DNA from 3 places in the Paenibacillus provencensis genome. Region 2 is predicted to be linked to each of the others. Evidence: predicted binding sites of a transcription regulator. Region 2 holds the regulator's gene; each other region holds the start of a gene.
The links. The regulator LexA, encoded in region 2, represses DNA repair genes until DNA is damaged. The targets are predictions, from matches to a motif close to CGAACATATGTTCG.
Positions count from the first base shown of each region.

Region 1: a site for LexA is predicted at 3,386-3,399, ahead of recN (DNA repair protein RecN). Genes of this name have one in related genera too.
Region 3: a site for LexA is predicted at 4,194-4,207, ahead of ACFQ3J_RS10425 (YolD-like family protein). Genes of this name have one in related genera too.

Region 1 covers NZ_JBHTKX010000001.1:453,227-460,814, reverse strand. The annotation lists gene spoIVB (SpoIVB peptidase) at 106-1,437, opposite strand; gene recN (DNA repair protein RecN) at 1,557-3,278, opposite strand; gene ahrC (transcriptional regulator AhrC/ArgR) at 3,421-3,870, opposite strand; gene ACFQ3J_RS02250 (hypothetical protein) at 3,898-4,383, opposite strand; gene ACFQ3J_RS02245 (TlyA family RNA methyltransferase) at 4,504-5,328, opposite strand; gene dxs (1-deoxy-D-xylulose-5-phosphate synthase) at 5,452-7,359, opposite strand; gene ACFQ3J_RS02235 (polyprenyl synthetase family protein) at 7,458-7,588, opposite strand, start outside.
Region 2 covers NZ_JBHTKX010000001.1:654,706-662,293, reverse strand. The annotation lists gene metH (methionine synthase) at 1-547, opposite strand, end outside; gene ACFQ3J_RS03285 (cupin domain-containing protein) at 709-1,263, shown strand; gene ACFQ3J_RS03280 (FixH family protein) at 1,299-1,730, opposite strand; gene ACFQ3J_RS03275 (HAD family hydrolase) at 1,809-2,591, opposite strand; gene ACFQ3J_RS03270 (hypothetical protein) at 2,637-3,152, opposite strand; gene ACFQ3J_RS03265 (DUF896 domain-containing protein) at 3,201-3,404, opposite strand; gene ACFQ3J_RS03260 (LysM peptidoglycan-binding domain-containing protein) at 3,568-3,936, opposite strand; gene lexA (transcriptional repressor LexA) at 4,115-4,744, shown strand; gene ACFQ3J_RS03250 (DNA-binding protein) at 5,273-5,500, opposite strand; gene ACFQ3J_RS03245 (Ltp family lipoprotein) at 5,968-6,666, shown strand; gene glnA (type I glutamate--ammonia ligase) at 7,037-7,588, opposite strand, start outside.
Region 3 covers NZ_JBHTKX010000001.1:2,175,348-2,182,935, forward strand. The annotation lists gene ACFQ3J_RS10405 (hypothetical protein) at 1-190, shown strand, start outside; partial or broken gene ACFQ3J_RS27085 (DUF7660 family protein) at 755-910, opposite strand; partial or broken gene ACFQ3J_RS10410 (IS3 family transposase) at 1,244-1,389, opposite strand; gene ACFQ3J_RS10415 (hypothetical protein) at 1,889-2,491, opposite strand; gene ACFQ3J_RS10420 (hypothetical protein) at 2,577-3,437, opposite strand; gene ACFQ3J_RS10425 (YolD-like family protein) at 3,824-4,165, opposite strand; gene ACFQ3J_RS10430 (ATP-dependent DNA ligase) at 4,467-5,069, opposite strand; gene ACFQ3J_RS10435 (hypothetical protein) at 5,272-6,525, shown strand; gene ACFQ3J_RS10440 (helix-turn-helix domain-containing protein) at 6,530-7,588, shown strand, end outside.

The sequences.
Region 1 (7,588 bases), 200 kb from region 2:
GAAAATTATTTTTCTTTATTTTTTATATCCGTTGATTTATAATATTGTATTTTATTTCAATTTATGATTAAGTTCTTATTATTTCGACAAAAAAATCTTAAGGCTCTAACTGGCCTTAAGATTTGTTGTTTGTTTTTTCTGAGGAATGACGACTCCAGCATCCTGCAGCATCCACTCAATAAAACATCCATATCCTGACGTCGGGTCGTTAACGAATACATGAGTGACCGCGCCAATTAATTTCCCATTTTGCACGATCGGGCTTCCACTCATACCTTGTACAATTCCACCCGTTTTGTTAATGAGACGTTTATCTGTAATTCGAATAACCATCCCTTTGGTTGCCGGCTGAGACTGATCAGATACATGAACAATATCAACAGTAAAGCGTTCAACCTTCTGCCCGTCGACTACGGTAAGAATTTCTGCCGGTCCTTCCTTTACTTCATGAGCGAAGGCGACAGGAATCGGTTTACCATACAGGCTGTGCTCCGGATTATCTGACATTTTGCCAAAAATACCGAAATGAGTATTGCGCTCAATGTTACCAAGGATTTTGCTCTCTTTGAAGAAATGAGCTCTCTTCTCTCCAGGATCCCCAGACTCACTCTTGGATATAGAGGTAACATTGGATTGTACGATTTCTCCACTTCCTACGACAATCGGTGTTTGTGTGTTCATGTCTGTAATAACATGACCTAATGCTCCGTATACACCTTGATCGGGAGCATAGAAGGTTAAGGTCCCCACACCTGCTGCTGAATCTCTAATGTAGAGTCCGAGTCGCCATGTTTTATCTTCCTCGTCAAATGCGGGGGAAATCTTGGTATTTATGACTTTTCCCTGACGAGTCAGCGTAATCTCAATAGGCTTCTTGGACTTTCCAGCTTCGAGCACTGCATCTGCTACTCCACTTACCCCAGTTAACGACTTCCCATTCATATGAGTGATCAAATCACCGAGCTTGATACCTGCTGTTTCACCAGGAGATATCGGTGTCTCATTAGCGGAACGAACCAAGTGATGACCTACCACTAATATTCCTGCTGACTTGACTTTGACACCAATAGTTTGGCCACCTGGCACAACCTTGAGATCAGGAACGACCGTGACATCCGTTGTTTTGAACGGAATTTTACCGAATAGCTTCCAGGTAAGTTTAGTGGCTCCTTCACGCTGCGGATACAGATGAACAGAGTGGGACTTGGATTCATCCTTAAGACTCTTGCTAAGATTAACTTGCAGAACTTCAGGATGTTCAGACACGCTTGGATCGACTGGAGCAGCTACTTCAAGATCTGTTTCACGTCCGGCGAACAGATGAAGCTCATCCGGCAATGATGCGTAACTAAATACGGGCAATAGGGTCTGTCCAATGAGACAGATAGAGAAGACAACAATAAGACCGATTAGTTTCTTTCCAAGGCTAGGCTTCAAGTGGCTGTCACACTCCCTTTGCTTCGTTCGCCTGACGAAAGGTGGTCGCCAATTGCGTAACTATAACATAACCTTGGCCAGGTCCTTTTATTACTGTCAATCATTGTTCCGAACAGCAGTTATGCCCCTTTTTTGGCTTCAGCAAGTTTCAGCATTTCTTGAGCATGATGCAATGTCTTTTCTGTAATTTCAACACCACCCAGCATACGGGCTAGCTCTGTCACTCTTCCCTGCTCTGATAAGGACTCCACCTGAGTCATTGTCCGTTCATCGTGAACATTCTTCTCAATTAGATACTGATGATCTGCCATACATGCAACCTGAGGCAAATGGGTTATTGAGAATACTTGGCAAGTTGAAGACAGGATGAACAGTTTCTCAGCAATAGATTGAGCTGCCCTGCCGCTGACACCTGTATCCACTTCGTCAAATATGAGCACAGGTATTTGATCATGGCGTGCAAATATACTCTTTAATGCAAGCATAATTCTGGACATTTCACCGCCGGATGCAATTTTGCCCAATGGACGAAGGGGCTCACCCGGGTTGGGTGAAATAAGAAACTCTACATTGTCAATCCCATGCTTAGTAATTCGAATACGCTTTCCTTTCCATTCCACACCTTTGGGATCTTCCATAATGGAGATCTGGGCACGCATTGAAGTTCGCTCCATCTGCAGATCCTTGAGTTCTTGTTCTACCTGATTGGATAGCTCTTCAGCACAAATCTTGCGTGCCTCGCTCATTTCTTCTGCTGTTTCCAACAATCCCTCTAATAATTGATTACGCTCTGCGAGCAGTTTCTCCAAGCGTTCATCCTTATTTTCCAGATGATCGGTTTCTCGTTCAATTTGAACATAATACTGAAGTATGGATTCTACACTTTCGCCATATTTGCGCTTCAATCCGGTAATCATATTAAGGCGCTCTTCGACCTCGGATAGCCGAACCGGATTAAATTCAATTCCATCCCGGTAGCTGCGAAGCTGAAAAGCCGCATCCTCCAGTTGATAAAATGCAGATTGAAGCTGTTCCAGAATTGGGTGTATTCCTTTGTGATCGTAATCATTAATATCTTCCAGCTTCGAAATGGCATAGCTCACTGCTTCGAGTCCATGTGAACCGTGAAGCAGCTCATAAGCACCTGATACCGAATCCATCATCTTTTCACTATGGGATAGTTTGACCCTTTCTTCGGCAAGGGATTCATCTTCACCAGGAACAAGACCTGCAGCTGCAATTTCTTCCAACTGGAATCGGTACATATCAAGCATTTGGTATGCTTTTTGACTGGATTCCTGAAGCTGCCTAAGCTTCTTCTCCACTTTGACAAAAGCACGGTATTGCTCACTATATTTTATTTTGATAGGTCGAATTATCGTTTCTCCATATGTATCGAGCAGACCTAAGTGCTTCTCTGCTCTAAGTAAACTCTGGTGCTCATGCTGTCCATGGATATTGATCAATTGTTCTCCAATTTCGCGAAGCATTGTCAGATTCACGAGCTGACCATTGATCCGGGATACACTCTTACCCGAAACTGTAAGTTCACGGCGAATAACCAGATGTTCATCCGCCTCCGCCTGTATTCCCAGCTCCGAAAGCGTGTTCCATACGGGATGTTGAACAGAAAGCTCAAATAAGGCCTCCATCTCTGCCTTGTCACAGCCATAGCGGATTAAATCTGCTGAGCCTCGTCCTCCCGCTATCAGTCCCAAAGCATCTATTATGATTGATTTACCTGCGCCCGTCTCCCCGGTCAACACGTGAAATCCTGAATGAAAATGTACATCAACTGCTTCGATAACGGCTAAATTTCGGATTGATAATGTGGAAAGCATGTTCCAACACCTCCAATGATAACTGTGTCACCCTTCTACAGCTAGAAGGGAACACTTGTTGCTATTTTCATCTTCGATGTATACTTTACACTATTTCTCACCAAAAAGAAACATACGTTCGTCTGTTTTTTTGAAATTATGATTAAGAAATGTAACTCATGATTTGATTAATGACGGTCTTGCTGTTCTCTTCTGTTCTGCATATCACCAGGATCGTGTCATCACCGCTAATTGTGCCCATAACCTCTGGCCACTCAATGCTGTCTAGGAGTGCGGCAACTGAATTGGCTGTGCCTGGCAAAAACTTCATAACCACGAGATTCGTCGTATAATCCACGCTGAGAAAATTATCGACCAAGGCCCGTTTCAATTTCTGCCCCGGATTATATCGTTGATCCGTAGGCAGTGAATACTTATACCTTCCATCATCGGTTGGAATTTTAATAAGCAGTAATTCCTTGATATCGCGTGATACCGTTGCCTGAGTTACCTGATAACCCGCTTGTCGTAAAGCTTCGACCAGGTCGTCCTGCGTCTCAATGTCATTCTGACTAATGATTTCCCTGATTTTAATATGTCGTTGTCCCTTCATACCTGCCTCCATCCAATGATCTATAAATTAATATTCGTCTTCATGCTCCCAAATATAATCATCTTCATCAATAAGCGTTATTAGCTTCAAGTTATTATCGTCCGTATCAACATACAATAAACCGTTACAGTTCGGGTACAGCAGCAAATAAGGTAGAAGGCGATCTCTAAGTCCAGAGCCTGTCCATTCTTGCGGCATCCGGCTTCTCGAGGTCTTCACAATGAATACCTCATCCTCCTTCTCAGCTACATAATCAATAAACAGGCGGCTGTACAGCGTTTGCTTGTCGACCTGAAAGGTCAGCGGGACTTTGAGCCTCCCTCCGATCACCTCATAACCTTCTCTTTCCAAAATTTCGAGTGCAGGATGCTCTTGAATTTCTTCATTGAGTACAAGTTCTGGAAGCTGTTCAGGAACCGGCTCCTGAAGCCATCTGCGAATCCCATACAACACCCAGAATACTATAATGATCCCAAGAAACGCGATAACAATTTTATCATATTGGCCTTCCATGCATCTCACCTCTCACAAGGAGATATTCGTTAGCCAAAAAAAATATCCTCTTGAGAAATATGGGAATCAGATGGTTTTATTTATATCCAGCAAAAGAAACCCATCTTTGTAAGATGAGTTTCAATGAAAGGTATGGTTCGCTTCGTTAACCACGGACTCAATCAGATGATCAAAATCAGGCTCAGCGGATTCCACACGATCTCCGTTCAGACGCCAATGGGCCAAAAACTCAATATTTCCTTCTCCACCTGTAATTGGCGAGAATGTCAGATCAGACAGTGTAAGACCAAGCTCATGTCCGTATCCCAGAATGGAACGCAGAACCTCCGCATGTACCTTTGGCTCTTTGACAACCCCTGTCTTCGGTACTTTTTCTCTTCCCGCTTCAAACTGCGGCTTGATCAGGGCTACAATATCAGCCGGCTGTTTAAGCAGCTGAATTAGGGGAGGAAGAATTATTTTTAATGAAATAAAGGATACATCAATGCTTGCGGTATCCGGCGTAGGACCCGTCAAATTCTCAGGTGTCACATATCTAAAATTTGTTCTTTCCATGACAGTGACCTGTGGATGGTTGCGAAGCGACCAATCCAATTGATTGTAACCTACATCTATCGCATAAACATGCGCAGCACCATGCTGAAGAGCACAATCTGTAAAGCCGCCCGTTGAGGAACCAATATCAAGCATGGTTCGACCTTCCATTGAAATATCGAACTGCCGAATTGCTTTTTCCAGCTTAAGTCCTCCGCGTCCCACATAAGGATGTACCGCGCCTTTCACTCGAATGGCAGCCTCGCGCGAAACCTTCATTCCCGGTTTTTCAATTCGTTCTTCATTAGCATAGACCAGACCGGCCATAATGGCTGCCTTTGCCTTCTCACGGCTTTCGTAATATCCCTGCTCTACGAGCAGGACATCCATTCTTTCTTTTGGGACTGACATAATTTCTCCTGTCCTAAACCAAAAAGCTATAGAGTCCAATATGAGTATATCCCATCCCATTTGTTGGACTCTATAATTCTCCGGACTTGTAATTTATTCATCTTCTAAATTTTGACGTATTCATCATGAAGGTGTGCTGGTCTTTGGAAGATCATAAGCGAACGTAAGCTTCAACTTACGCAGCTCTTCACTAACCGCCTGCACAGTAAGTCCAACTTCCTCACGCTGCTCCTTAACACTTCCATGCTCAATGAATTCATCCGGAATCCCCATAATATGAATCTTGGTATCGTATAGCGCTGCTTCTGAATAGAATTCAAGAATGCTGCTTCCGAGGCTTCCCGCTGCGGATGCTTCTTCAAGCACAATCATTTTCGTGTCGTTCGCATGTAAGGATATAAGCATTTCATGATCCAGCGGTTTAAAGAATCTGGCGTTAATGACACTAACCTGCATTCCTTCACGTTTCAGCAGCTCTGCCGCTTCTTCCGCAATTGGAATCATAGGCCCTGCTGAAATGATGGCGTAATTCTCTCCTTGCCGCAATGTCTCCCACGAACCTATCGGAATAGACTTAAGCTCTTGATCAAGCGGCACACCTAAACCATTCAGTCTCGGATAACGATAAGCAATTGGACCCTCATTGTAATCCAGTGCTGTCTTCATCATATGCCTCAGCTCATTCTCATCCTTCGGCATCATCACAACGATATTTGGAATATGACGTAAGAATGCTACATCGTAAACACCTTGGTGAGTTTCGCCATCCGACCCAACAAAGCCTGCGCGATCAATAGCAAATATAACGTTCGCATTATGCCTGCAAATATCATGAACGATCTGGTCATAGGCACGCTGCATGAAGGTGGAGTAGACTGCAAATACCGGCTTTAATCCTTCCATTGCTAGCGCTGCGCACATCGTAGCCGCATGCTGCTCGGCGATCCCAACATCAACCATCCGCTCAGGAAATTCCTTGCTAAATGGAATGAGACCTGAACCTCCCGGCATGGCAGGAGTAACAGCGACAATCCGCTCATCTTCTCTGGCGAGCTCAATGAGTGTTTCTCCAAATACATCGGTATACATCGGATTGCCTACAGATTTGAGCACTTGTCCAGATTCAATCTTATACGGTGAAATACCGTGCCATTTGAAGGAATCGGCTTCAGCCGGTTTATATCCCTTGCCTTTGGTTGTTAGAACGTGAACGAATACCGGGCCATTAACGTTGTCCGCCTGTCTGAAGGTTTCGATCAGCTTAGGCATATCATGACCATCAACAGGTCCAAGATAAGTAAAGCCCAATTCCTCAAACAATACACCCGGAACCATCATATATTTCAAGCTGTCTTTGAGTCGGCCTGCAGACTTCGCAAGTGTACCGCCGATAGCAGGAATCTTGCGCAATACAAGCTCAACTTCATCCTTGGCTTTCAGATAATGTCTGTCAGAGCGGATCTTGCTCAAATAGTTATGCATGGCTCCGACGTTAGGAGCAATGGACATCTCATTATCGTTTAGAATGACCATTAGCTTCTTCTGTTCATGTCCAATATGATTCAACGCTTCAAATGCCATTCCGCCAGTCAAGGCTCCGTCCCCAATAATTGCGATGACCTTGTTGTCTTCGCCTTTGAGGTCTCTTGCATAAGCCATTCCCATGGCAGCTGACAAAGAGGTACTGCTATGTCCGGCTTCCCAAACATCATGTTCGCTTTCATTACGCTTAACGAAACCAGACAGCCCCTTATACTTCTTGAGCGTATCAAATTTGTCCATTCGTCCGGTTAATATTTTATGAACGTAAGCCTGGTGGCCTACATCAAATATCATTTTATCTTTAGGGCTGTTATAAGCGTAGTGCAGGGCGATCGTGAGCTCTACCACTCCCAAATTGGATGCAAGGTGCCCTCCTGTACGAGAAATTGTTTCTATCAGGAACTGACGAATCTCCCCCGATAACGAAACAAGTTCATCCACAGACAATGATTTCAGATCGTTTGGTCCCTTAATTTGTGGAAGGAGCACGTGAACCCCCCGCTTTCCTTCATAAATTTTTGTAAATTAGTTATTCTCATAGGGTATATTATACCACAATCCACTTTAAATCATAAATCTCGCCAACTCTAATGATCTCTGTTCATCAAATAATCCGCCAATTCCAGCAGCCGAGATGGATCAGGAATACGGCCTGTTATCAGTGCTTCTTTTGCGGAAGCCGTTAAACGCTCCACTTCAGCCAGGGATTGGTCCATAC
Region 2 (7,588 bases):
GCATTGTTCCCATCGGCTCAATCGTCCCAGAAATCATGATGGGGAGCTCGATGCTGCGTTTGGAGAATGCTTGTCTGATCCCGATGCTGCCAGCTTTGACATTGAGTGTATCCTGAGAAGTTTCTAGCAGTAGTACATCAACACCACCGTCGATCAAAGCCAGAACTTGCTCTTCATAGCTGTCAATCAGCTCCTGAAAAGTAACGCCTCCTGTAACTGACAAGGTCTTCGTCGTCGGTCCCATAGCTCCTACGACATATCGTGGAGATTCCGGTGAGTTATATTTATCCACAGCTGCTCTAGCCAGTTTCGCTGCAGCGAGATTAATCTCTCTTGCTCGATCTTGGATATCGTATTCTGCTAGCACGACAGAAGTGGCCCCAAAGGTGTTCGTTTCAATAAGATGAGCGCCAGCTTCGAGATAACGTTCATGTATATTTTGAATCAATTCCGGTTTCGTAAGCACAAGTATTTCGTTACAGCCATCCAGCTCTTCACCGCCGAAATCCTCGGCAGTCAGATTCTCTTGCTGGATCATGGTGCCCATAGCGCCATCTAGAATTAATATTCGTTTATTCAACGTATCCTTTAAGTCACTCTTGATCACTGTCATACCTCCCGCAAAACGTTAAGTCTTAGTTTAGCAGAAAGGAGCCCTATTGGGAAGGTAATTCATTCATTAAACCAATTAGAAAAGAGGGAATAATCATGCCAGAAATTTTGATCAGAAACACGAATGAAAGAATTAGCGGAATGGAGAATGTTCGTAATTTTCTAAAAGACTATAATGTGCTCTATGAGCAATGGGATTCAACCAAGCTGCCGGCAGAGCTTAATAAAAACAATCTGCTGTCTGACGAAGAACAACAGCAGGTCTTGAACCTCTATAAAGAAGAAATTTCTGATATGGCAGGACGTCATGGCTATCAACAATGGGAAGTCATTTCACTGTCAAATGCCACTGCCGACCTTGAAGCCGAGCTGGCTGAACTTGAAGAAATGCATACACATGGAGATGAAGGTGCGCATGCAATTCTGTCAGGAAACGGTATTCTCAGCATGAAGGCTGATGAAGAAACAGGCTATATTGATATAGAGCTAACAGCAGGAGATGTCATTGCTATTCCTGAGAATACCCCACATTCCTTTGCTCTAATGAAGAACAAGGAGGTCATAGCCGTTCGGCTAACTATTAAAGAAAACGGTTGGACCGTATCTCCCTACCCCGACCCGGAATACATTAAAAATGGACAACCTCGATGAGGTTGTCCTAGCTTGTCTGATATTCATAATTGACTCTACTCTTTCACCACTATTTGTACTGATGGCATCGAGTGGAAACCTCTTGCTGAGACATGGGAAGTGACTTTGTATTTTCCTGCAGCTTTAAACTGATAGTCAAATACGTATACCCCCTCTCCTTGGTGTGTCGCCTCAAACTGCATGCCGACACCGTCCAATGTAGCAATCTCGAACATCACTTCATCTGCATCATCTACGACATCTGCTTGTTGAGTCACCACAGCCTCCATATGTACGGTTTCGTTCAGGTTTATCTCTTCACTTGAAGCACTAAGCTTGACTTCAATCGGTTCCATGAGAACTACCGGCTCTGAAGAAGCATCAGATGAGCAGCCTGATATTAGAATACATAAAGTTATTATAATGAAGCCCATCGAGATCCGCTGCCGGTAAGGATTTGCTCCGTTCAATTGTAAGAAGGGTTTCAAGATCTTCAGCTTCCTCCCTTAACTCTGTGTAAAAAGAAAACCGCCGCTGCTCTGCAGCAGATGCGGTTACATGGAAGATTATAACATTTTTTTGATTTCAGATAAATGCTTAATTTCTACGTCAGGAGCGTAAGCTTCCTCGTTCAGCTTATTATTTCGGTTAATCCAAACCGCTCTGATTCCTGCTGCAAGGGCTCCCTTAATGTCAGTGGTCAGCTTATCACCAACCATCAGTGCTTCATTTGGAGATACATCCAGCAAATCCAGAGCATGCTTGAAGATTGAAGGATCCGGCTTCCCTTTGCCAAATGTACCTGAGATTACGATGTGGTCAAAGAAAGGAACAAGATCAGGAACCCCATCTAGCTTCTCTTGCTGCAGAGAAGGACAACCATTTGTCAGTAATAGAAGCTTCACCTTACCTTGCAATTCAGCTAGTGTCTCAATTGTTTCATCGTACATGTAGGGACGGCTTCGGCGCTCTTTACCGAAATGTTCTGCAAGTTCCGCTCCGAGTGACGGCTGATCAATACCTAGAGCAAGAAGACCCTTGGTCCAAGCATCTCGGCGGTACGCAGGAGCAATCTGTTCGAGCTGCTTAAATTCAGCCCTGTCACTCCCGTTAAAATTAGCCCATAATCCTTCAAAAGGGTTAATGCCAATCATTTTTGTAAAAGCAAACGTTTCATACGATTCATACAGCTTCCTTGCTTCATTGCGAACAGAAGTCTCCAGCTCATGAGGATCAACTCCTGTTTGATTTGATGCAATTAGACATGTTTCATAAAAAGCTTCCTCTACACTCCGTTCATCCCATAAGAGTGTATCATCCAAATCGAATAGCACTGCTTTGATTGACATACTTCTCTCTCTCCCCCGAATGTATGGTATCGTATGTTAGACTTCTTACTTTACTCTCTTATCTTCGACAGGTATTTGATGATTTTGGGCAAACTGTACAAGTCGTGCTCCCATCGCTTCTACATCATATAGGTTAAGCAATTTGCTGAACACCCAAGGACCACCTTTACCATTGCGCTCAACAATGACAGATCCCTTTTCCAACACAATTTTCTTAATATCCTCTACACCCATGGAACGTTCTCTGCTTAGCTTAATCGTCTTGATACGCTTCTTGCCGACTTTCAGATAAGGTCGACGCATAAAATACATTATTGCCAGTCCAAGATAAAGCGCGAATACGACCCAGTCAAATGTACCTACTCCATCTGTCGTCAAACCACTAAGGGTCAGGAACATAAATGAAAGCACAACAAGTACAAATGGGAACAAAAAGGCTCTTCCTTTAAACACATCTTCTTGTTCAACACCAGATCCGATGGATGGCTGGCCTCTCTTTCTACGATCTTTATTAATTTTCTGCTGGTTTTTCTTTACCGATCTTTCAAATGAACTCGCCATGAGTATCCTCCTTCAATCTATAACAAAAGCATTAACCTATTTAATAAATCATTTTCCTTTTGAATAAGTGTCGCCGCTTACATCATCCACAATTTCAATGGATTCCAGCTGCTGACGGAAGTTGCTGCGGATGTTGTTCAAATAGATCTCTCTAAGCTCAGCCCGTTCAGCCAATTCTTCTTCAGTAAGCCCGGATTCCTTCTGCTTGCGTGCAAGCTCATTAATCCTCGCAACTAGACGTTCAATATCCAACTGTTGTTCCCCTCCAAAATGCATAGTCTCTTTAACTTTGACATGATTAGAAAGGGTTGTCAAGGTAAATACCTGTATAGCCTGTATTTAATACAGAACAGAAAAAAGACGCAGATCAAGCCGCGTCCTCAGCATGTTAAATAATATGAATGAATTATACATATCAATCAAAATAAGGGAGATTCAGCATCTGGCCCACTTGTATGTCGCTGCTTGATAACCCATTAATTCGCTGAATTTGATTCACATAATCTCTTATATCCATACCTTCTGGTTTGTATTCTGTGCCGATTGCCCATAAGGTATCGCCCGGATTTACAACAACCTTCTCATATGTCATCTCTTGTCCCGCATCTGCAAAAACAGTCATGAACCCAGTCAAGCTCAGAAACAGAATCGCCACGATCAATATCAAGCGGATTGTTCTCTGTTTGTTCTTCTTCATTATAATATGTATCGTTTCACCCAAGGTATTGTTAGTCGATTCATCTGTTCTAGGATGTATGCTGTTATAAGTGCTGTATCTAAGCATTATTCCAACCTCCAAACGTTTGTTCTCATTTCTTATAAACTCACTATAACACGAACATGTGTTTTGGGCAATAGTTTTTGAGAACAATTGTTCTGCATTTTTTTAGAACTAATGTTTGTACGAACGGAGGTTCTATGCTATAATTTTCCCAAACGTTATTATGTGGAGTTGATACGGTATGTCGAAGGTATCCAGCAGACAGTTAGCCATTCTGGAGTTTATACGCAATGAAGTCCGATTGAAAGGATATCCTCCGTCCGTAAGAGAGATTGGTGAAGCTGTTGGCCTAGCCTCCAGTTCAACCGTTCACGGACACCTGGATCGTCTGGAGAAGAAGGGGTTAATTCGTAGAGACCCTACCAAGCCACGGGCTATTGAATTGCTCGGTCAAGATGATGATGATAATGTAGTTCAATTTACTCAGACGGTTGCTCGCGTCCCTGTAGTGGGTAAAGTTACTGCAGGTATTCCGATCACAGCTACAGAGAATATTGAAGATTATTTCCCACTGCCGATGCAGTATGTTGGTGATGAGAAAGTGTTTATGTTGTCCGTTGTCGGAGATAGTATGATTGAAGCGGGAATTTCGAATGGTGACTATGTCATCGTCCGCCAGCAGCAAACTGCGAATAACGGAGATATCGTCGTCGCGATGACTGAAGATGACGAAGCTACCGTTAAGACTTTCTATAAAGAGAAAGACCATATTCGCCTGCAGCCAGAGAATCCTACATATGAACCTCTCCGGCTTACGAAAGTAACAATTCTAGGTAAGGTCATAGGCTTGTTCCGTGACTTCCTTCATTAATTAGCCATTTTTTTATTTTTTGTATAGTAAGTAATAAGCAGAGATCTTCGCGAGAAGACCTCTGCTTTTTTGTAGTCAACTGACTTATATTTTGTTGCAACAATCTCTTACTCAACTGAGGTTTGTATCCTGTTTCGGGGCACGTTGGTATAAAGAGAGTGCCTTACCTGCAGATAAACTGGTAAGCACTCTTTCGAACTTAGAACTTAGAACTTAGACTCTAATTATGTAATCTGGCCTTTATTTTAAACCCTAACTTAATTTGCATACTTAAACATACAGACTTCGCGCACATAATGTCCTCCTTTTACTTTAACGCTTAACTCTGTTATATCCTTCAATCGCACAACTACAAACAAGCTCCTTATCAATAAACACCAAGATAGGGTCTTCTCTATCTTTGCGGTATAAAGAAGGACGTAAGAATTCAGCGATTGCATAAACCGTTGCTGTCCCCTGTAGAAAAGCCTTTTTCGTTTTAGTTAGAATTTTACCACGTTATGCAATATCAAATTGCAAGAGAGCCCACTATTTAAAACTATTCGTATGGTCGATACTTTTCACGTAATTCCCAGCTTCCTTTTTTCTCGCTTCAACATATGATTTAAGGAAGAGACAAACTGACCCAGATTCCTTAATCGGCAAAAGCTTTTGACGCTTCATCAAGGAAGAAAGATTCTGTTTTGAACCTCCAAGCATTTCCACTGCTTCAGCCGATGTCAGCACATTTTCGTTAATAATACGGATCAGTTTCATCCCGTTCCATCAAATCACCCCATAATTAATATTACGATTGTACAATGCTGAATCCAATGAAAGTAAGCTAATTATCAAAGTTGCTTTAGTTTTTTTTGACATACTCATGATTAACATGCCCTTTTCGCGGTATGCTATAAATTGAAGAGAAAGATTAAGGAACTCACACGGTCGGTCGTTGAGATTAACTGACCGTGTGGCTCTCAAGTCCTACCTATCGTTAAAGGGCTACGAGGAGGTTGACTATTGCGGTGGCTAAGCTGACCAAGGCCGTGAGAAGCGTAACCCGCTATTTCCGAGATAATAGATGATGAAATAGAAATGAAGACCTGTCCAAGAAAATAGGGCTTTTCCATAGTCAGTAATCTTCTTTTGTGCATTATTTTGCAAAACTATATGGATATATATTCCTATATCTGTTAGACTATGTTTTGTTTGGAATTGATACTTTAGGAGGGTATATCTACATGTGGGCAGTTATAGGCTTGTTTAGTTTTGTAGGATTTATTATTTACCTAGTGTTAGGCTTGATTTCGGTTGCCAAAAAGAATGGATTTGCTAAGAAAAGATTCTTAACTTGCTTGGTGCTTTTCATAATAGTAGTTGTTGCGGTATCTGCAGATCCAAGCACTCAAACCGAGACAGCTGAATCAGATGAAACATCTACTGAAGTCGTAGAAACAAATGTTACGACAGCGTCTTCAAACGCTCCTACTGAAGAAGCAGAAGAACCAGACGAACAAGAGAAGGCCGCACAAGAGGCTGAAGCAAATGCTGCTGAAGATACAGCTAAAAAGGAAGCAGAAGCAAAAGCTACTGAAGAAGCAGCCAAAAAAGAAGCAGCGGCAAAAGAGGAAAGTATACCTAGAGAACATAAAGCGGCATTAATAAAAGCGGAATCATACGCAGAAACTATGAATATGTCAAAGGCAGGAATTTACGATCAGTTGACTTCTGAATATGGAGAAAACTTCCCAGAAGAAGCCGCTCGATATGCTATTGATAACATTGTATTTGATTGGAAAGAAAATGCATTAAAAAAGGCACAAACATATGCAGAAACTATGAGTATGTCAAATTCGGCTATTTATGATCAATTGATTTCAGAATACGGGGAAAAATTCACCGAGGAAGAAGCACAATACGCTATTGATAATTTAGAATAAGAACGAAGATATTATATATTCAAAATAATTAAAAAGAGGATGAATTAGAAATAAAGCCCTGTCCATGAGAACAGGGCTCTTTCATTTAGTCAGCTGCTTCGATCTTTGATAGTCTTTGTCTTTAATCAAATTTAGCAATATCTTCCGAATTGTTCGCGATTAAAGTCAAAAGCGAATTTACTGGTAATAGCCATTCATGCTTTGCAACACACATGCAGTACTCCTTTTTAAAGCTGGTGCTGAGATACGTACAAGAAAGAATAGGTCATCATAGCATCAGTATTACTTTAGATGTGTATGCTCATAATCCTACAATATGCTCCCATAAAGAAAAACCCTTGAGCTCTTAGAGCGCCAAGGGTTTCCGGTTTTAGTAAAGCGTCAAATATTGATCGCGTTCCCATTGATGTACTTGTGTACGATACATGTCCCACTCGATCTCTTTCAGCTCATAGAAGTGAGCCAGCGCATGATCACCAAGCGCCTCAGTAATAACTTCGCTGCGGATCAGCTCATGCAATGCTTCCTTCAGGTCGGCTGGGAGTGAAGGAATACCTTCTTCAATACGCTCTTCTTCGGACATGATGTAAATATTGCGGTCAATCGGAGCAGGAAGACTCAGCTCACGGTTAATTCCGTCCAGTCCGGCTTTGAGCATCACAGCCAGTGCCAGATATGGATTCGCAGCAGGGTCCGGATTACGTACTTCTACACGAGTACTTAGCCCACGGGAAGCCGGAATACGGATCATCGGACTACGGTTACTTGCAGACCATGCAACATAGCAAGGCGCTTCATAACCAGGAACCAAACGTTTGTAAGAGTTCACTGTCGGATTCGTAATTGCCGCCATAGCGCGTGCATGCTTGAGAATACCAGCCATGTATTGGCGTGCTGTTTTGCTGAGACCCAAAGTATCGGA
Region 3 (7,588 bases), 1.5 Mb from region 2:
ATCACATGAAAATGTTTCTTTCAATAGTGCGACGGATCATTATCGTAATGTAATGGGTGCTCCTACGAAGAGAGTACATATGAGCAGCTTGCCAAAGCCAATCAAATGGTTCATGTATATTATTTATTTTGTTGCGGGACTAGCAGCTCTATCGATCTTGGCAATTATTATTTATCAGACTATTACTTGATTAAGGTATCGGAATTAAGCTTAGTCTAATCCTAATCTAAGAGGCATGAAAAAAGCTCCCGAGATCATTCTCGACAGCTAATAAACAGCACGACGTTATAGATTACGAATAATCTCAAAATAATATTGAATATATGCTAATCAAAGTGATTAGTATTCCTCCAACGAAAGCTAAAAGGTATCCTAATGTGCTAAAGGAAGTTAGAATCTCAAATAATACAGCGAGAAACATTGCAGGTTTTGCTTCCTGCTCCTTTAATCCCGTTTTAACGACATTATATAAATCTTTGACATAAAAATATCCAATCCAAGTAATGAATATCCCAGCTATAATTCCTATGAGGTCATTTTTTAGCATTTAATAGCGAGTCCTACTTCCCAATTATATTCCGCAATGAATCCATTAAATTTCTTCAATATTTCTAACATAAAAAGCTCGCCAGAGCGATTGCCAAGGTACTGAACAGAACAGTGAAATATAAAAAGCTAAAAGCCTATCAAGGTTTTTTTAAATTAATTTCTTATAGTTTAACTACATAAAATATAGTTGCAATAAAATTCCAGTTTATGTCGTTGGGATTGGGAGGTTGTCATTTTCATAATAACCCTCCATATCTTCTACCCACGATTTTAACCCATGAAGAAAGCTCTCTATATCACTATTCTCCCATTCGTCGGGCTTTAACTTAAAATCATTTGCTAACAAAGAAATAAACTTTGTGAATTGTTCCTTATCCTTTACTTTTTCTAACTCTTAATATAATTCATTTCCACATCTGACTATCTCTTTTGAAGCCCAATTGACTGGTTATTTCTTCAAAGTCCATATTTTCATTGAATCATCTTTCCATACATTAATTCTTTTTAAATAAATCAGTAGGTGATAGAGTACCTGCTTTTAATGCATTTGCATTTCCTGTTACTGTATACTCACCGGTTTTATTTTTAATAGAACTTTGCATATAATGGATGTCTTTAGGATTTAGAGTATTATTCCCCAAACCCTTTGGTTCACTCTTAAATAAACCTTACGGGTCAATATAACTTACTTCATCTGGTTTACAAATTCTGTTTTCATTACTTTGTAGGTGGCTTGTCGTAGAGACAACCTTTCGTGCTAAGAGAGCGACCAATATCGAACGCCCCTAGCAGCTCATCCTTCGTTTGGTTCTTAAATTCACTGCCACGATCCGTATGAAACCATTGAATGTCGCTCAAGTCGCCTTCTACCGTGGCAAAGACACGAGAAATTAAAGGACCTGCACTGTGTCCAATAATTTCTCTATTAAATAAGTCATTGTCCTCCTACAATGTTTATTTGTTAAAAATACTCAATAATAGTTATTTTAACATTAACTCGCCTAAAGCAATCTATCATATTAAAATTAATTCTGTAAACCTATAATTTGGTATATGTTGAAAATGAATCACAAAATGTATTAAAAAACAAAAAGGCTCTAAAGAATTATTTCAATTCTTTAGAGTCCGATGAATCTTAACGAAGAGCCGATCTATTTTGTTTAAATAATATAACCAATGGACTACTAACCTATCTATTTGTAAATAACTTTTTAATTACTAAATCAAGAAGATAATATACAAGTAATCATGGCCTTACTTCAGATATATGAACGGCTTTAGTTTATAATCATTGCTATTATATATACCTAATGCGCTCTTATCATCAAAGTATTTTAATTCAAATTGTATGAGTGTCTAACTCATCCAATAACTTCAAGTATTTATCAAATAATCTTTCAGAATCCTGCAAATTGTGCATTAAATGCTTTCTTTCCTCTTGTACTAGATTTGTTATATAATTCTCGACTTCATAGGTTGTAGGAATAGATTCAACATTTCTTACTATACTGTCTATAACAATTAGGATTGAATTTAAAATCTCTATAAAAACGACTAATGATAACTTTTCATCTATCAGAATTTTTGACTGATAATTTTCGGATAAGGAGCTAACCACAGTTTGACAGAGCTTATTGAGAATATTCGAGTATTTATCATCTATTATTAAACAGTGCCGAATGTCACCTATTGATGATAGCTCCGGCATCAAGTTATGCACGTATTGATTAGTCGAAGTGGTAAAAAGAGCTGCCAGTTTCGTGTACGGTTTACCTATTAAATCCATCTTGCTTTGAATTTTACTTTTTGTGGCTTGATCCTTGTTATCTCTAAAATTAATGAGATCAGACTTTAAATCGACTAGATTATCGTCACTACAAGATAAAGCGAATTCATCTAAATACTTTGTTAATTTAGAGTTTAGCTGTTTAAAATCTTTCATTCGGATTACCACCTCTAAAAAAATTTAATCAGATAAAAACCATAGAAGCAGTGTTTGAACACTGCTTCTACTTATTTCTATTATATTAGAAGAACGAATGACCACCAAATCTGTTCCATGTATGGAAATGGTAATAGTATCCAAATCCAAGACCAAGACCTTCTATTTCAGGGCCAATTGGTTCTTTACCGCCACCAGCTCGCTGAGCAACCTTAGCTGCTCCAGATAAAGTTGTCGACCATACGTCTTTGCCGGTAATTTTAGAATCACCATTAAATGATACCAATCTCGTAGCCGCATTACTCAAGGAAATAGCAGGCCCAATCCATACATCTTGTTGTACTATTTTAGCATAATAATGGTCGTACTCTCTTTTATTTCTCAAGTTCATTGCAATCTCATCTGTTTTTGCAAATTCGACACCATTGAGAAGAATGACAGCAGCAACAAGAAGAAGTGCTTCAATTAGTTTAGCGCCCACTATTTGTACAAGGGGAGCTAAGATTACCATCCTTGGTTGAATCACTGAATCATCATTACTGATAGTTGCTTTCTGTCCTGTTTCCTCATTCTCGTATGTTAAAGTTGCTCCAAACTCTGTTGAATAATCATCGATTGTTAAAGAATATTGTTCTATTAGATTACTATCAGTATCAGTAGATTCAACAGACAATAAGGAGACAGGCGTAAGTTTTGATTCTTCATATGTAGTAAAAGTAGTCTCCAACGTCTCTTTATCTTGAACTAATATACCAACCACACCATCAATCTCAGTTTTCAATCTAATCTCTTGCTCATTATCAACCACAACCTCTACACCATCTAACTCCGTTGTTGTGTTATTATTCTGAGCTTTAACATTAGATGGATTAATCACACCTACACTAACAAGAACAAATACAAGGAATGTTGCCACGAATTTTACGAGATTTCTTTTGAGTAACATTTTATTGGATATCTCCCTTTTTTGTAGTGTGTTTAAAAAAACTAAGCTACCCTCCTTTTCCTCATATATTGTAAACATATACTAAAAATAGTATTTATCAACAATAAAATACAATTTATATTATAATATGGAATTTAATACATATAAAATATTTACATATAAATATTACATATTTCATCCATTATCAAGCTAGTTTAGCTGGCTAAAGAACTAAGGAGTCGATTAAGACATCGCCCCCTAAACACCTCATTGCTCTTGGCCAAGGTGAACTTGCACATAAACCTTATTTATAACCTTCTCTCTATTGTTGTTATATTTGACCATATCTTAACAAAGTGAAGATAAAAATGAGCGTATTCACAACGCTCATTTCAACAGTTATGTAATTAATCGTAACCCTCTATATCAGCTCGAAGTACATCACTCACCTCGAACCATTCTCCATCAACCTTAAATCGTCTAAGCCGGGTATCAACCATTTCAACAACTCCAATTACCCTTCTGTCCTCATATTCATCATATAGTTGAACATTAACAAGTAACCTTTGTTGAAAGGATACTAAAAGAGCACGGTTTACTATCTCTTTCTCCTGATCATCCAAGTAAAATCGATCATTACGATCATGCACACGTTCATGTTCAACGAAAGCCTCTCTATGTTCCGGTAACATCATGCGGCTCGATTCCCAAAACATATTGCTTCCTGGTGCAAGTTTATTCCCTTTCATCCTGATCACCTCAGGATTTATTATAATACGAACATTAGTTCTTATTCCAGATATATTATTTTCCAGAAAGAAATCTTCTAGCACGCAAAAAAGCTGGCCATTTTAAGCCAGCTTCAATTGTTGATCAGTGAAATTTACAAACACTGGATCCCGAAGCTTTCCCGCCCTAGTCCAGTTACGCATTTTAACTTGTGCACCAATAATCGTTCCAGGAAAACAAAATCTTTATTCTCGCCGGTCTTCAGCTTATCGCCTATATGATAAAGCTCTTGCTTATTTTGTGAAGAAACACCAAAGCGGATTAGCCAGTATAAGTCACCTCGCCGTTCGGCTGACGTATGCCAGCTAACCATCCGAACTCCCCTTTACGATAGCCCATGAGGACGACATCGACATAAGTCCAGTTAATTACCTTCAGCCAGTCTGCAGATCGGCGGCCAGCGTAGCCACTATCGAATCGTTTTCCGACCATTCCCTCCATTTGGGTTAGTTCCATCTGCTTGAATAAAGCTTCCCCAGCTCCCTGTACAAATGGTGTCTTGCCCATTCTCGTGTTAGGGAAGGCTATTTCCTGCAGCAGCTCCTTGCGCTCGTGCAGCGGAAGCTTTCGTGTGTCTTTGCCATCATAATGAAGGATATCGAACACTACATAAGTAACTGGCATCGTCTGAGCCATAAGATTGATCTTATCTTCCTTACGAGCTAGGAAGCGTTTCATGACTAATTCGAAGTCTACCCTGCCCGTCTCCGGATCTGCGACAGCTACTTCACCGTCCAGAACAATATCCTTATCGAAGGAGCCTTCCAGTAGCTCAGGGTACTGTCTTAAGCACTCTGTACGGTGCCTGGTATATAGTTTAGTCTTGCCGGCAATTTGGGAATAGATCAACCGATGACCGTCGATTTTTGGTTATCTCCATAATACTGTACAAAAATATATTGCACAAAAATAATTAAGTATTTTCTTTTCATAACAGGACTTTAATAGATTTTGTGAAAAATATTATTGTACATAAATCAACAGAATGATATTATAGAAAACATGACATAACAGATATAACACATTTCGGTAATATTGTACATAAATATAACTTATTGGAGGACAAATGGTCAATTCGCATACGTCAACAATAGCTACTCTACAAAATTATAAATTTATCATGATTCCTGTCTGGATTGATTGGGGGATATTAAGCGACGGCAAAGTCATTAAAAAGCAGTTCGCGGTAATCGGACTTAAAAATCTGGATACAGGCACCCATATCATTCATCCGGTGACAGATTTTATATTACATAACTGGCAGGCAAGAAAATTCAACACTCAAAAGAAGCATGCGTTAAACACCGTGAAATTCCTTAATTACTTACTGCTTAACAGGCGCAGTATGCGTATACACTCACTGTCTGATTTGAAATTGGTGGACGGGAGCAAGTACCTGAATACGCTAACTTCTGAAGGACAATCTAGAGGAACTGTAAAAGATAGCGAAAGGACGCTCACCCATTTTTACCTTTGGTTAATCGGAAAGGGTGTCATTAGCAGCATTGATAGAGGCAGCTTTGTCAAAAAGGAAACAATGCATGGCACAATCTATTATGAATCTCCTTTCCAAGTGATTTATCCAGAACATCAGTCGCCAAATGTGGAGCATGCATTTCCTTCCAAGTACATCCCTCTTCTATTAGAAATCGCTATTCTGGAAGCAACGCCTATCGCGTTAGGGGTTTATATGCAGCTGTTTGGCGGTCTTCGAGTGGGAGAATTGGTCAATTTAAAACGAACTCAAGTGAAAAGACGAATAGCAAATGGGGATTTTCTTTTTGACGTTAAGGACCAAAATTTCCGTCCTGACCTCAAGGATAGTGCGGGCAGCAGCTATGTAAAACGAACCAGGAGTCAAAGAATCTTTCAGATAAAAGATTGGGGCGAATCTCTTTTCAATCAACATATTGAATTATATAAGACGACTGACAATACCAATGCCCTCTTTGTAAATAGGGACGGAAAGGCAATGTCCGGACGGAGTTACCGCCAATATTTCGATAAGTTAAAACGAAGCTTCATCGAATATTTGAAAACGTACGGAGACAGCGAGGATAAGTTGCTTTCCCACCATTTGAGCATGATGAGTTGGTCCACCCATATAGGGAGAGGAACCTTTACAAATATGTTGGCAGAGATAGCTGAAAATCCTTATGATATCGCATTTCCGCGTGGGGATAAAAGCCTCCTTTCCTCCCTATCCTATATGTCCAGGACCGAACGCTTGCGAAACAAGCTGGAACAAAAATTCAATCATATGCATGAAGCATACATCCCAAAACTGATTGAAAACCGCAAAACACAAAAGGAGAAATAACACATTGGAGAACACACCGGAATACCTGACAAAAACTGAACTCGGAAGAGTTTTAAATGTCGCCCATAGCACCGTCATCAGATGGATATCGGAGGGAAAGGTGCCTGTCGTTGAAATCGGTAACAAGTCCCTAATTCCCAAAGAAACTCTCCCTATGATCAAAAAGAACGTTGGGTACATAAACACAGACGAGTACATGCGTCTCGACGAATTCCTTCTTTTCTTTAAAATCAGCCATGAAACCTATTTGAATTGGATTAAAAGGGGTTGGGTCAAGGACAGTGTACGTTATGGAGGTAACACAACCTATATTCCTCTTAGCTCCATTGATGAGATAAAAAAGTTAAGTGGCTATGTAAATGAGGAGGAATATATAAACATTAAACGGTTGAGCTGCATATTGGATGCGAGTCCGGAGAAAATTTTAAGATTCATCAAAAGCGGCTTACTCGTTAATTGCCACCTTTATAAAGATAAATATCTCTTTAAATCCGATTCTATCGTTGAAATTAAACGAAGCATCGGTTATTTCGAAGGCTTTAATCCAAATGAGTATTTAAGGATAAAACAGGCTAAGGAAAAGTTGAATTTGGATTTTGAGTTTCATTATTGGAAAAAGAAAATTCCATACATCCTGCATATGGGAACCCCCTATATACATACGAAGGATTTGCCCCTTATTTATGACCTGATAAAAGAAAAAAAGGATAAACCGGTTCTTGCGGAATATCCGGGGCTTGAAAACTATGTGGACACAAATAAAGCTGCGGAATTATTGGGTATTGGTAAAAGTACGATATCCGTACAAATAAAATCTGGAAAGATTAAGGGTGCTGTAAAAGTTCCGTTTACACGAAATCAAACCAAATGGATGATTCCGATGGAATCTATCGAGGAATATAAGGAACAACGCCGACTTCCTTTAAGTGAGAAAAGAAATGAAGATTCAAAACCAGCCAATTCATTACAACTTAAAATGATAGCCGAAAAGTCCGGGGTGTCAACGCAAACGCTGCAGATAAAGATTAGAAATAAGCAGTTGTTTCCAAATGCCCAAAAGGTT